4 regions of the Methylobacterium sp. 391_Methyba4 genome follow, and region 1 is predicted to be linked to each of the others. Evidence: predicted binding sites of a transcription regulator. Region 1 holds the regulator's gene; each other region holds the start of a gene.
The links. Region 1 encodes LexA, which represses DNA repair genes until DNA is damaged. Its sites were predicted from a motif close to TGTTCNNNNTGTGTTCNG; they were not measured.
Positions count from the first base shown of each region.

Region 2: P9K36_RS24330 (nucleoid-associated protein) is a predicted target of LexA. The motif match lies at 1,247-1,264, and genes of this name have one in related genera.
Region 3: dinB (DNA polymerase IV) is a predicted target of LexA. The motif match lies at 1,871-1,888, and genes of this name have one in related genera.
Region 4: parE (DNA topoisomerase IV subunit B) is a predicted target of LexA. The motif match lies at 1,596-1,613, and genes of this name have one in related genera.

Region 1 covers NZ_CP121475.1:2,572,652-2,575,991, forward strand. Annotated here, with positions in the region: gene P9K36_RS11935 (divalent metal cation transporter) at 1-85, opposite strand, end outside; gene P9K36_RS11940 (hypothetical protein) at 166-381, shown strand; gene P9K36_RS11945 (hypothetical protein) at 400-846, opposite strand; gene lexA (transcriptional repressor LexA) at 1,097-1,834, shown strand; gene P9K36_RS11955 (ComEC/Rec2 family competence protein) at 1,828-3,340, opposite strand, start outside.
Region 2 covers NZ_CP121475.1:5,154,458-5,157,797, forward strand. Annotated here, with positions in the region: gene P9K36_RS24325 (AAA domain-containing protein) at 1-1,132, opposite strand, end outside; gene P9K36_RS24330 (nucleoid-associated protein) at 1,389-2,432, shown strand; gene P9K36_RS24335 (hypothetical protein) at 2,398-3,340, shown strand, end outside.
Region 3 covers NZ_CP121475.1:2,058,381-2,061,720, forward strand. Annotated here, with positions in the region: gene rimO (30S ribosomal protein S12 methylthiotransferase RimO) at 341-1,702, shown strand; gene dinB (DNA polymerase IV) at 1,912-2,994, shown strand; gene P9K36_RS09605 (hypothetical protein) at 3,169-3,340, shown strand, end outside.
Region 4 covers NZ_CP121475.1:1,351,769-1,355,108, reverse strand. Annotated here, with positions in the region: gene topA (type I DNA topoisomerase) at 1-979, shown strand, start outside; gene P9K36_RS06480 (hypothetical protein) at 1,160-1,348, opposite strand; gene parE (DNA topoisomerase IV subunit B) at 1,708-3,340, shown strand, end outside.

The DNA of each region.
Region 1 (3,340 bases):
CATCCGTATCGGCCAGCATCACCACGAGTCCGGGGCCTGCGGCCTTGAGGTAAGCGGACAGGCGAGGCAGGGAAGCGCTGGGCACGGCTCGGGAACAGTCCCGCGCACGGCCGGTTCCGGCGGGCGCCTGCGGCGTTTTCCCGGGGCAGGCGGGAGGGACATGTGATGGCGGAGAGCACGGATCGGGGCTCCGGCTGGAGCCTGCAGGCGACCGCCGTGCCCGACGGGGTGCGCCTGGAACTCGCCCTGGCCGACCTCGGCGGCGCGCCGGTCACCGCCGCGATCGTTCTCGACCGGGCGGAAGCCCGGGCCTTCGCCCGCGCCCTGCTCGCCGCCGCCGGCGACGCGGCGGAACGGACCTTCCCGAAGCCGGGCGCCTGACGGCGCGCCGCCGGTCGGTCAGCGGGCGAGACCGGGATTGCGGCCCGGCAGGCGGGGGACCACGGTGCCGCGCTTCTCGATCGGCGTGTCGCAGGCGTAGGCGAACTCGGTCTTCAGCGGATCGAACACGGTCTCGCCGGTGATCCGGCAATCCTCGCGCACGGTCTCGTCGAGATAGGCCCGGGCGGCGGTGCGGAAGCGCTTCACCCGGGTGGCGTTCGGCTCCGGATCGATCCGGGCCTCGCTCAGGTTGCAGCCGGTATATTCGCGCAGGGCGTTCGAGACGATCAGCATCCGGCGCATCTGCCGGTTGTCGTAGACCTCGTAGGGCTCCTTGCAGCCGATCGTCACCACCTGGGGGGTGAGCGCCACGTAGTTCCGCGAGATGTAGGAGAACCCGGTGGTGCAGCCGGCGAGGCCGAGGGCGGCGAGGCCGAGGGGCAGCAGAGCTGCGGGTCGTCGCATCCTCGTCATCCCAAGAGGGTCCCAGCCCGCGGCCCGGATCCGCCGCCTTCCCGGCGGGGCGCCGCGGTGCATTGAAACGGCTCCGCTTGCGCCGTCAATGCGTTTCTCGACCTTGCTCCCGCGAGCGCGGAGCGACGCGCCAAGCGTAGCGGTGCCGCCCTTGCGGAACACTTGCGGAACGTTTAACCTGTTCGTGATTTGTTTCAGAGACCGTCACGGGGCGGTCTGCCAAGCCGCGAGTCCCCCTTCGATGCTCACGCGCAAGCAGCTGGACCTCCTGCGTTTCATCCAGAGCCGGATGCAGGAATGCGGCGTCCCGCCGTCCTTCGACGAGATGAAGGACGCCCTCGACCTCAAGTCGAAATCCGGCATCCACCGGCTGATCACGGCCCTGGAGGAGCGCGGCTTCCTCCGGCGCCTGCCGAATCGGGCGCGCGCCATCGAGGTGATCCGCATTCCCGAGAGCCTGAGCCAGACGGTCCCATCTTCGGCCCCATCTTCGGCCCCGGCCGAGCCGCGCCGTTTCACCCCGAGCGTGGTCGAGGGCGGCAAGTCCAAGCAGCCGCCGGCCCCGGCCAGCACGCGGATGATCGATGACGCCGGTCGTGCCATTTCGATCCCGGTGATGGGCCGGATCGCCGCCGGTACGCCGGTCTCGGCGATCCAGAACCAAAGCCATGCCATCACCCTGTCGCCGGATTTCGTGGCCGGCGGCGAGCACTACGCCCTGGAGGTGCGCGGCGACTCGATGGTCGAGGCCGGCATCCTCGACGGCGACCTCGTGGTGATCCGCAAGCAGGACACGGCCAATACCGGCGACATCATCGTGGCGCTGATCGACGACGAGGAGGCGACGCTCAAGCGTCTGCGCCGCCGCGGCTCCTCGATCGCCCTGGAGGCCGCCAACCCGGCCTACGAGACGCGCGTCCTCGGGCCCGACCGGGTCCGGATCCAGGGCCGCCTCGTCAGCCTCGTCCGCCGCTACTGAAGCGGCTCGGCCGGCGCGTCGCCGGGGGCGAAGTCCCCGCCCGACGCATCGGTTTCCGGAGGCGTTGTCGCCCCGTCGTCAGAGGCGCGGGCCTCCGCGGAGGGCGCGGTGACCAATTGTGGCGGTCCCGGCCCGTGTCCCGAGCGTGGTCGCCAGGGCACGGCGCGGCCATCGGCCCGGGCGTGATGGGCGACGAAGCTCTCGCCATCGGACCTGAGGGCGACGGCGCCCTGGGCGGCCAGGACGCGCCGGTCGATCACCAGGGGGCCGGTGCAGGTCGGTGGGGCCACGAGGCCCGTGATCAGCACCGCGGCGCGGGCGCAATCCTCCGGGAAGGCCCGCCGGTCCCGGACCAGGGCGACCGCCCGTCCGTCCGGCAGGCGCGCGGTGCATCCGAGCCGATCACAGCGGCCGCTGCCCGATCGGACGATCAGTGCCCCGGCTCCCCGTCCGTCGCCGTCCGCCTTCAGCCATTGTTCGAGGACGAAGCCGGACGGGCTGCCGAGGGCCGCGAGCCGTCCGTCCGGCCCCCGCACCGCGGCCCCCGCACCCTGCCGATCGACATAGAGGTCGTAGCGGTCGGGTCGGGCCGCGACGACGAGTCCGAGCAGGATCGGCGGCACGGCGAGCCAGCGCAGGCGGGAGGCCGGTAACGTCGCGAGCAGCAGGCCCGCGGTCAGCAGGAACAGCGCCGCGGTGCCGAAGGCCGGTACGACCACGATGGCCCGCTCGAACCCGGCGATCCAATGGGAGACGGCGAGCATGCCCCCCACCGCCTGACCCATCAGCCACCAGATCGGGCGGTCGAGGGCGAAGGGATAGGCGAGGATCCCGATCACCGCGGAGGGCATCACCACGAGGGAGACGAGCGGCAGGGTCAGGGCGTTGCCGACGAGGCCGAAGGGCTGGATCGTCTGGAAATGGTAGGTGGCGAAGGGCGCGGTCGCGACCTGCGCCACCAGGGTCGTGGCCAGGGTCCCGGTGACCGCCGAGAGGCCGCTGCCGACGAGCCGACCGAGCCGGCCCGCCCCGGGGCGCACGAACAGCCGCCCGTCGATCAGCCGTGCGCAGGCGATCAGCCCGGCCACGGCGCCGAAGGACATCTGGAAGCTCGGGCCGAGCAGGCCCTCCGGCTCCCGGGCCAGGGCGATCAGCGCCGCGAGGGCGAGGTTGCGCATCGACAGGGCGGGCCGGTCCACCAGGATCGCGCCCAGCATGATCAGGGTCATGATCAGCGAGCGTTCGGCGGCGATGTCCCAGCCCGAAAAGGCGCAGTAGGCGGTGACGCCGACCATGGCGAAGCCGGCCGCGATCTTCTTGATCGGCCAGAGGAGCGCGCAATGGGGGACCAGCGCGAGGAGCGCCCGCACCAGCCAGAACACCACGCCGGCGGCCAGCACCATGTGGAGGCCCGAGATCGACACAACGTGGTAGATTCCGGCGGCGCGCAGCGCATCGTTGGTCGCCGGGCCGATGAGGCCGCGCTTGCCGGTCACCAGGGCCGCC
Region 2 (3,340 bases), 2.6 Mb from region 1:
GCATCGTCGCCAGGGCCGAGAGAAGCTGGCGCGCCAACTCGATCCGGGCCGCCGGGTTGGTCTTGACAGCGTCCGCCGCTGCGAACTCGGACAGCCGCCTGAGGCGTCGACGGCGGTCGTAGATCTCCCAGTATCCGATGCCCTGTTCGGGTTCGTCGAACCTGGGGGCGAGCAGGACGTTCTCAATGTCCTCGCCCCGGTCCTTGAGCCAATGGTAGATGCGTCCCTCGCGGCCGGCGATCTCCATGCGGCCATCCAGGGTCTGGAACCGCGTATCGGGGCATTGGGTGAAGTCCCAGAGGCGCAGCGTACCGATGTTCTGCGGTGCGCCTTCTTCCCAGGTATCGTACTCCTTGTAGATCCCGGTCGGGTGCGGGAAGGCTAGTTCCTCCTTGGCAACGAAGCGCTGGAACCGGCGCTGGCCCGGTTTCAGCGGCGATCCCGCCCGCGCGTTGAAGAAACGCGTCAGCCGCTCCTTCCAGAACGGTTCCGTCAGGGGCTCCCTCAGGATCTCCTCGGCGATGTTGCCGAAAGCGTCGCGCTCGGCCTTGGGGGTCGAGAGCTTGGCCAGGAACTCGTCGGCGGTCAGGACTTTGGGGCGCTCGGTCTCGGCGATGCCGGAACGGTCTGCCTGACCGGTCAGCACGACAAGGCCGACGATGTTCGGTACGGCCTTCCTGCGCGTCTCGGGCCGCTTCCCAAGTGCATCCTTCAGTAGGGTGGACAGGTCGCGGGCGACCTCCGCGACCTTCTTAGCCGGTGACCGGCCGAGGTCGTTCTTGCCGAGGAACCACTTCTCGTCGGAGCTGATGATCCGGCCGTGCAGGTCCTTCAGGTCGACGAGGAACACGCGCCTGGTGCCCACGATGATGACGTCGATCTCGCGGGCGACCCCGAGACCGAGGATGAGGTCGAGGTTCGTGAAGGCGTACCAGTTGTGTGGCAAGGCTCGTTGCAGGAGCTCGATGCCCTTGACCTCCCGCGCGTGGATGCCTCGCCCGCAATTGGTGATGTGCATCTGGGTCCCGAAGGTGCTTCGGCGCTCCGTGGGCGGCAACCCCAGGGCGCAATCGGTGTCGGTCCAGCAACCGTAATATCTAAACGCCAGGTTGCTATGACGCGGGAGCCACACCCCCGGCCCGTCAAACCTAGGGATGGTTCGGTGATGGGTACCACATCCTCGATCCAGACCGGCACGAACGTCGCTTACGGCTTTCAGCAGCCATTGAATGCCGTGCGCCGCTATGAGAACATAAAAGGAACATGGCCGCGGTTGGGAAGCATGAATCCCTATCGCGAAAGTTGTGGCCGGTTACCAGATCCATGGGAAAACCCCGCCTTGAGGTTGTACGATGGGGTGCTGAGGTGCGGGGGAGCGGAAAGGCGTCATGGGTTTCCTGCAGGACGAAGAGAAGGATGCGCTGACGATCCGACGGATGATCTTCCACGTGGTTGGCAAGGACCTGGCCGAGCCGGTCCTGCTCCCGGAGATCACCCCTCTGCAGGAACCGGGCTTCTTCCTGGCACGGGTGAAATTAGCGCTGCGCGGCAACCTTTTCGCATTCCGGGACGGTGCCGCGGTCGAGGCGACTTTGAGAGGGCTCACGACCGGCGGGAACTTCGCCGAGGGCACGCAGGCGCTGGCGCGTGAGTTCCACCGCCTGCACCGTACAGGCACCAGCAACGGCGTCTTCCTCGTCTTCGAGTTGGCGACGGGACAGGACACGGTTTTCGCCCTGATCAAGTACGATCACGACGAGGTGGTGCATTACTCTCTAGGCAACCCCGGGGAGGAGGGGATGCCGCACCTCGAACGGTTGCAGAAGACCTTCGTCAAGAAGACCGAGGCCATGCAGAAGATCGCATTGGTGAGGCTCGACCCGGTGGCGGGCGGCCGCATCATGGTCCGCGACCGGAGCAAGCCGACGCACATATCGGAATACTTCGAGACGTTCCTCGACGCCCGGCGGGTCAACGCCCCGGACGAACTGAGCGGCAAGCTGGTCGATGCGCTGAGGGAAACCTTCAGGAAGCATAAGGACACGCTTCCGGAAAATGTCCGCGAGGGTGGCGTCAATCGCATCTACGAGACCCTGCGGCAGGGCGGCCACCGCTACGACCCAGAAGACCCCGAACCACTCTTCACGGCCGTTTTCGGGCGTCTCGCCGAGGATGCGCCGATACGTCGGACACTCGACCGCATGCTGCGCGAGCACGGGGTTTCAGAGGAGACGTTCGAGATCAACCCGGAGCGTGTTCGCAAGCCGAGCCGCCGGGTGATGGAGACGGCGGAGGGTACGGTGGTGCTCTACGACGAGGGACACCGACCGACGACCGAACGCATGGAGGACGGGCGCGAGCGCATCGAGATCGTCACGGCCGGGATCACGAGGGACGATGTCGACATCGATAAGCGTACACTCGGCCGTTGAGGCGAGCCGCTCGGCCCCCGACTTCACCGTCAACGAGGATGCCGGTCGCCTCGTCGTGACCGGGACGTTCTCGCCCGGTGCGCTCGTCGCCTGGCAGCGCGTCTTCGACGATGCCCCGGTTTGGCTTTCGGTCAGGTGTGTCGACGGCTCGCAGGACGAGGTGAACCCCGGCACTGTGCAGGTCGGCGAGCGCGTGCGCGTGACCTTGGCGTTCGTCCCGACGCCGGGGAGCACCCACCTGTTCACCGTCGAGGGATGGCGGTCGTTTCTCTTGGACGATGCGCGCGTCCGCAACTCGACGTCCGTCCGGCTGGCGTTCGCAGCCGCCGAGGACGTTTTCTCGACGCGCGCCTTTCCCGTGGACCGCTGGGTCGGCGAACCCGTGGCGTCGGAGCCGCCGGAGTCCTCCGAGCCGAGAACGGAAGTAGGTCCGCGCCGCGTGGTTCGCAGCCAATCCCCCGACCTCATGGCCCCGTCGCGGATCGAACCCTTCATCACGTCCGGGGAGCCCGCGCCCGGGCCTGCGTTCGCCGCTTGGCGCGAGGTGGCCGCCGCCATGATCGCACGCGCCCTGCCGAATGAGCTGTACCGCGACGGAACCGAGGGTTGGCTGATCCTGTCCGGCCAGCCCCCGCGCAAGCTCGTCCTAGGGTCCGGCACCGTGACCGATGTCGGGTTCCGGGCGCTTCTGTCCGCCGCGTCGTGGGTCTATCTCGAAGGCACCGACGTCGAGGTCCGGCACACGTTCCTCACCGCCGAACTCGCGCGGGAATGGACATTTGGCGAATCATTCAGGGACGGCTTGCCCACGCGACTGCCGCCCGCGCTTGATTCCGCCCGCCTTCTCTACAAGGCGCACCTCAGGAGCAGCAGCAAGGACACGCTCAAGGCGCTGGCCGACCTGCGCA
Region 3 (3,340 bases), 510 kb from region 1:
GCAGATCCTGTCACGCTGCCGTCGCACAGGCGATGCCGCGGGGGAAGCGGCAGTTGCACGCAGGAACCGCCCCGGGGGGCAGACAGGGCGTGCTTCCGACGCAGACCGCGTCCCCGCGGCTTCATGTGGGATTTCAGGGCAGGCGCGCAAAGTCCTGGTCAAACAGCCAAGTTTCCGGTTCTGCGTCAGCGGCGCGCGCCGGTCCGGTCACCCCTGCGGCGGCCGGTCTCGCGCGGCGGCGCGGGAGCTTGTATAGGAACCGCGATCCCGAATTCCCGTCCTCGCGCTTCGGGCGACCGATCCTCGGTTGCCCGCGCCGGGCCTGTCCGACCCGAATGCCATGACCGCCACGCCTGCTCCCCGCGGCCCCGCTTCCGGAGCCGAATCCAAAATCACGGCCCCCAAGATCTCGTTCGTGTCGCTGGGCTGCCCGAAGGCGCTGGTCGATTCCGAGCGGATCCTCACCCACCTGCGCGCCGAGGGCTACGAGCTGGCCCGCCGGCACGACGGCGCCGACGTGGTGATCGTCAACACCTGCGGCTTCCTCGATTCGGCCAAGGCGGAGTCGCTCTCGGCCATCGGCGAGGCCATGGCGGAGAACGGCCGGGTGATCGTCACCGGCTGCATGGGCGCGCAGCCGGAGGAGATCCGCGAGAAGTATCCGGATCTCCTGGCGGTGACCGGGCCGCAGGCCTACGAGTCGGTGGTGGCCGCCGTCCACGAGGCGGTGCCGCCGGCCCACGACCCGTTCCTCGACCTCGTGCCGCCGCAGGGGATCAAGCTCACCCCGCGCCACTACGCCTACCTGAAGATCTCGGAGGGGTGCAGCAACCGCTGCAGCTTCTGCATCATCCCGTCCCTGCGCGGGAACCTCGTGAGCCGCCCCGCCGCCGACGTGCTGCGCGAGGCCGAGAAGCTGGTGAAGGCCGGCGTGAAGGAGCTGCTCGTCGTCTCGCAGGACACCAGCGCCTACGGCGTCGACATCCGCTACGCCGAGAGCCCGTGGCGCGACCGGCAGGTCCGGGCCAAGTTCTACGACCTGGCCAAGGAGCTCGGCGAGCTCGGGGCCTGGGTGCGGCTCCACTACGTCTACCCCTACCCGCACGTGGACGAGGTCATCCCGCTGATGGCCGAGGGCAAGGTGCTCCCCTACCTCGACATGCCGCTCCAGCACGCGAGCCCCTCGGTGCTCAAGCGCATGCGCCGGCCCGGCAACCAGGAGCGCCAGCTCGACCGGATCCGGAGCTGGCGGCAGACCTGCCCGGACCTCGCGATCCGCTCGACCTTCATCGTCGGCTTCCCCGGCGAGACCGAGGCCGAGTTCGAGGAGCTGCTGGCCTGGCTGCAGGAGGCCAAGCTCGATCGGGTCGGCTGCTTCGAGTACGAGCCGGTGGCGGGCGCCACCGCCAACGCGCTCGGCGACCTCGTGCCGCCGGCGGTGAAGGCCGAGCGCAAGCGCCGGTTCATGGAGACGCAGAACGGCATCGCGCTGCGGCTGCAGCGCGCCAAGGTCGGCAAGCGGCTGCCGATCATCGTCGATGCCGTCGAGGGCGGGGTCGCCCGGGGCCGGTCCAAGGCCGACGCGCCGGAGATCGACGGCACCGTCCACGCCGCCTTCCGGCGCCCGGTGCGGGTCGGCGACATCGTCACCGTGAAGATCGACCGGGCCGAGGCCTACGACCTCTACGGCAGCGTGGCGTAAGGCTGTCCCCGTCATCGCGAGCGCAGCGAAGCGACCCAGCTGGGGCTGCGCTCACCGACGTCGCGTTGTCCTGGGTCGCTTCGCTGCGCTCGCGATGACGGGCGCGGGCCGGACTCCTGTTGAAGCCCTCTCCGACGCGGCTTGACCCCGCCGGCCCACCGCGGTCTTTGGAACAGAGCAGGAACTCACCGCGGATCTCCGAGGCGGCGATGGATCCGGAGGTCGCGCTCCGCAAGATCATCCACATCGACATGGACGCGTTCTACGCCTCCGTGGAGCAGCGCGACGACCCGTCCCTGCGCGGCAAGCCCCTGGCGGTGGGCGGCTCGCGGGAGCGGGGCGTCGTGGCGGCGGCGAGCTACGAGGCGCGCAAGTTCGGCGTGCGCTCGGCCATGCCGTCGGCCACGGCCCGGCGGCTCTGCCCGGACCTGCTGTTCGTGAAGCCGCGCTTCGAGGTCTACCGGGCGGTCTCGGAGGAGATCCGCGCGGTCTTCGCCCGGCACACGCCGCTCATCGAGCCGGTGGCCCTCGACGAGGCCTATCTGGATGTCACCGAGAACCTCCTGGGCCTGCCGACGGCGACGGCCGTGGCGAAGGCGATCCGGGCCGAGATCCTGGAGCGCACCGGGCTCGTGGCCTCGGCCGGGGTCTCGTACAACAAGTTCCTCGCCAAGGTGGCGTCCGACCACAGGAAGCCGAACGCCCTGTTCGTCATCACCCCCGCCATGGGGCCGGACTTCGTGGCCGAACTGCCGATCGGCCGGTTCCACGGCGTCGGTCCGGTCACCGAGGCGAAGATGAAGCGGCTCGGGATCGAGACCGGGGCGGATCTCCGCGCCTGGACGCCGGAGCGCCTGCGCGAGACCTTCGGCTCCGCGGGCGCCTACTACCACGCGGTCGCCCGGGGGATCGACGAGCGGCCGGTCCGCGCCCACCGGGTGCGCAAGTCGATCGGGGCGGAGACCACCTTCTCGGAGGATACGGCGGCCTTCGAGGTCCTGGCCGCCCGGCTGGCGCCGCTGTTCGACAAGGTCTGGGCGGGGGCCGAGGCCAAGGGCATGCGCGCCCGGACCGTGACCCTGAAGCTGAAATTCTCGGATTTCGCCCAGGTCACCCGGGCGAAGTCGCTGTCCGTCCCCGTCGCCGACCGGGCGGCGCTGGAGCGGATCGGCCTCGACCTGCTCGCCGGCCTGTTCCCCCTGCGGCGCAGCGCGCGGCTGATCGGGGTGTCGCTGTCGGGCTTCGCGCAGGACGCGCCCGAGGCGCCGCTCCAGCTCGGGCTGGCGCTCTGACGGGGCGCCCCGTCGCGGGGCCCTGTCGCGGAGCGCCGTCGCGCGGCCCGCGCTGATGCGACGCGGGATCGTCGTGTGGTCGCGCACGCCGGGCCCGCGCGGCCGCCCCCACATGGGATCCATCCGGCGCGGACCGGCATCCCCCGGGACCGCGCGCACCGAAGGGTCCGTCCCATGTCGAAGCCCGCCGTCCTGGCCCTGTCCGCCGCGCTCCTGCTGACCGTCCCGGTGGGCGCCGCCCGCGCCGACGGCACCGCCGCCTTCGGGGCCGCCAACGCGGCGCAGCTCCTGGGCTACACCGCGAGCCCCGCCCAGCTCTACGTCCCGGCGAGCGGCCCATCCGCCG
Region 4 (3,340 bases), 1.2 Mb from region 1:
CGAGACCAAGGAGCTGCGCGTCACCGACGTGCTGGAGGCGCTGAACGGCCTCCTCGGGCCGCACATCTTCCCCGACAAGGGCGACGGCTCGAACCCGCGCACCTGCACGGTCTGCGGGACCGGACAATTGTCGCTGAAGCTCGGCAAGTTCGGCGCCTTCATCGGCTGCTCGAACTATCCCGAGTGCAAGTACACCCGCCAGCTCTCAGCCTCGGGCGTCGAGGGCGAGGGGGACGGCTCCTCGGCCGAGGGCGGCCAGCCGGGCGTCCGGGTGCTGGGCGACGATCCCGCCACCGGTCTGCCGGTGACGCTGCGCGACGGCCGATTCGGGCCGTTCCTGCAGCTCGGTGAGGCCTCCACCGAGAAGGGGGCGGAGAAGCCGAAGCGTTCCTCCCTGCCGAAGGGGCTGAGTCCCTCGGCGGTCGACCTGCAGAAGGCGCTGGCCCTGCTGGCGCTGCCCCGCGAGGTGGCGCGCCACCCCGAGACCGGCGAGCCGATCCTGGCCAATCTCGGCCGGTTCGGGCCCTACGTGCAGCATGGGAAGACCTACGCCAATCTCGGCAAGGACGACGACGTGCTGGAGATCGGCGGCAACCGCGCCATCGACCTGATCGTCGCCAAGGAGCAGGGGGGCGGCCGCGGCCGTCCGGCTGCCGATCCCGGCCGGCCGCTCGGCACGGACGCTGCGAGCGGGCGCGACCTCGTGGTGAAGGCCGGCAAGTACGGCCCCTACGTCACCGACGGCGAGGTGAATGCCACGCTGCCGAAGACCATGAGCGCCGAGGCGCTGACGCTCGACGAGGGGATCGCCCTGGTCAACGCCAAGCGCGCCTCGGGCGGCGGCAAGCCGGCGAAACGGGGCGCTGTCCGGAAGACCGCGACGCGCGCGGCGAGCGGCGCCAAGCCGGCGGCCAAGAAGACGGCAGCGAAGAAGCCCGCCGCCAAGAAGACCGCGGCCAAGAAGACGGGCGCCGGCTGACGCGGACAGGTCCAGGCGGCCTTCACCCGCTCGCCGGGTGCAAGGCGCGTCAGCCGCGCCGGTCCGTGTCCAGGGCGGGCACGCGGTCCTGCGCTGCTCTCCCGGCAGCGGTGGGGGACAGGAGCAGACCGACGCGGAGAACGGGATGCACGTCCCGGTTTCCGGGTCCGGCCGCCCGGTTCAGACGAGGTAGGTGATGGTTGCCGCGAGCGCCGTCGCGAAGGTCGCCAGCGCGATCGTGGTGGAATTCATGAGCGCCCGGCCGGGCGGCACGCCGGCCGAGTCGTCGTCGCAGCCGAAGGCGGCGCCGGCCGCGTGCTCGAAGCGGATCAACGTGAGGCGGCGGGCCTCGATCGCGGCATCGCTCATGGGCTGCGGCTCCCTGACCACGGTCAAGATTTATCTCCGCCGTCAACGTCGATCGTCCCGGTCTGTTCCGGCGGCGGCCTGTGGAGGTCGAACAGGCTGGTCACGGGAAAGCCTTAACCCATCGTTGTGCAACGTCGTGATGACGGGCCGCCTGGCCCCCTCGGGGGTCGGGGCGGTTCCGGCCCTCGCTCGCGGCGCCGCAGCATGCGATGGTGCGGCCGCGTCGCCTGGGGGCGAACGGTTTTGATGTTTACGTTTTGTTCCGCTATCATGCGGGGATGAAGGCGCATGCTCCACGACCCAAGACCCGTCTGCGCGAATCCGAGCCGGCCGATGCGCCGCGCCCGCGGAGGCCGCGCGTGAGCGATCCGGCCCGCGACCTTTTCGGACCGGGCGGCAAGGCGGCCGCCTCGACAGCCCCGTCTCGCGCGCCGGAGCCGCGGCGGCGCCTGGACGCCACGGCCTCCGTGACGGCGCTCGCAGCGGCCGAGCCCGATTCCGGCTACACCGCCTCCGACATCGAGGTGCTGGAGGGGCTGGAGCCGGTCCGGCGGCGCCCCGGCATGTATATCGGCGGCACCGACGAGCGGGCGCTGCACCACCTCTTCGCCGAGGTGATCGACAACTCCATGGACGAGGCGGTGGCCGGCCATGCCAGCTTCATCGAGGTGGAGCTGGAGGAGACCGGTGCCCTCGTGGTCACGGACAACGGCCGCGGCATCCCGGTCGACCCGCATCCGAAATTTCCCGGCAAGTCGGCGCTCGAGGTCATCATGACCACGCTGCATGCCGGCGGTAAGTTCGACTCGAAGGTCTACGAGACCTCGGGCGGCCTGCACGGCGTCGGCATCTCGGTGGTGAACGCGCTCTCCGACCTCCTCGAGGTCGAGGTGGCGCGCAACCAGACCCTGTATCGCCAGACCTTCTCGCGGGGCCACGCGCAGGGCGCGCTGGAGCTGATCGGCCGGGTGCAGAACCGGCGCGGCACCCGGGTCCGCTTCCACCCGGACGCGCAGATCTTCGGCTCGCTGAAATTCGACCCGCGCCGCCTGTTCAAGATGGCGCGTTCGAAGGCCTACCTGTTCGGCGGCGTCGAGATCCGCTGGCGCTGCGCCCCCGCCCTCCTCGAGGGGCTGGAGGGCGTACCTGCGGAAGCCGTGCACCGCTTCCCCGACGGCCTGCGCGACTATCTCGCCCGCGACATCGACGGCAAGGAGCTGGTCACCGACGCGATGTTCTCCGGCAAGATCACCAAGCCGGGCTCGCACGGGTCGCTGGAATGGGCGGTGGCCTGGATGGTCGCCGAGGACGGGTTCTCGCATTCCTACTGCAACACCATCCCGACGCCCGAGGGCGGCACCCACGAGGCCGGCCTGCGGGTCGCCCTGCTCCGGGGCCTGCGCGAGCACGCCGAGCGCGTGAACCAGGCCAAGCGCATGACCGCGGTGACCACCGACGACGTCATGGCGACCTGCGCGTCCATGCTCTCGGTCTTCATCCGCGAGCCCGAGTTCCAGGGCCAGACCAAGGACAAGCTCGCCACCGTGGAGGCCCAGCGCATCGTCGAGACGGCGGTGCGCGACGCCTTCGACCATTGGCTCGCCGCCTCCCCGGCCCAGGCCAACAAGCTGCTCGACTGGGTGATCGACCGGGCCGAGGAGCGCCTGCGCCGCCGCCAGGAGAAGGAGGTCGCCCGCAAGAGCGCCACCCGCAAGCTCCGCCTGCCCGGCAAGCTCGCCGATTGCTCGGCCGCCGGCACCGCGGGCTCGGAGATCTTCATCGTCGAGGGCGATTCGGCCGGTGGCTCCGCCAAGCAGGCCCGCGACCGGGCGACCCAGGCGATCCTCCCCTTGCGCGGCAAGATCCTCAACGTCGCCTCGGCGAGCCGGGACAAGCTCGGCGCCAACCAGCTGATCTCCGACCTCACCCTGGCGCTCGGCTGCGGCACCGGCGCGGCCTTCCGCGAGGCCGACCTGCGCTACGACAAGGTGA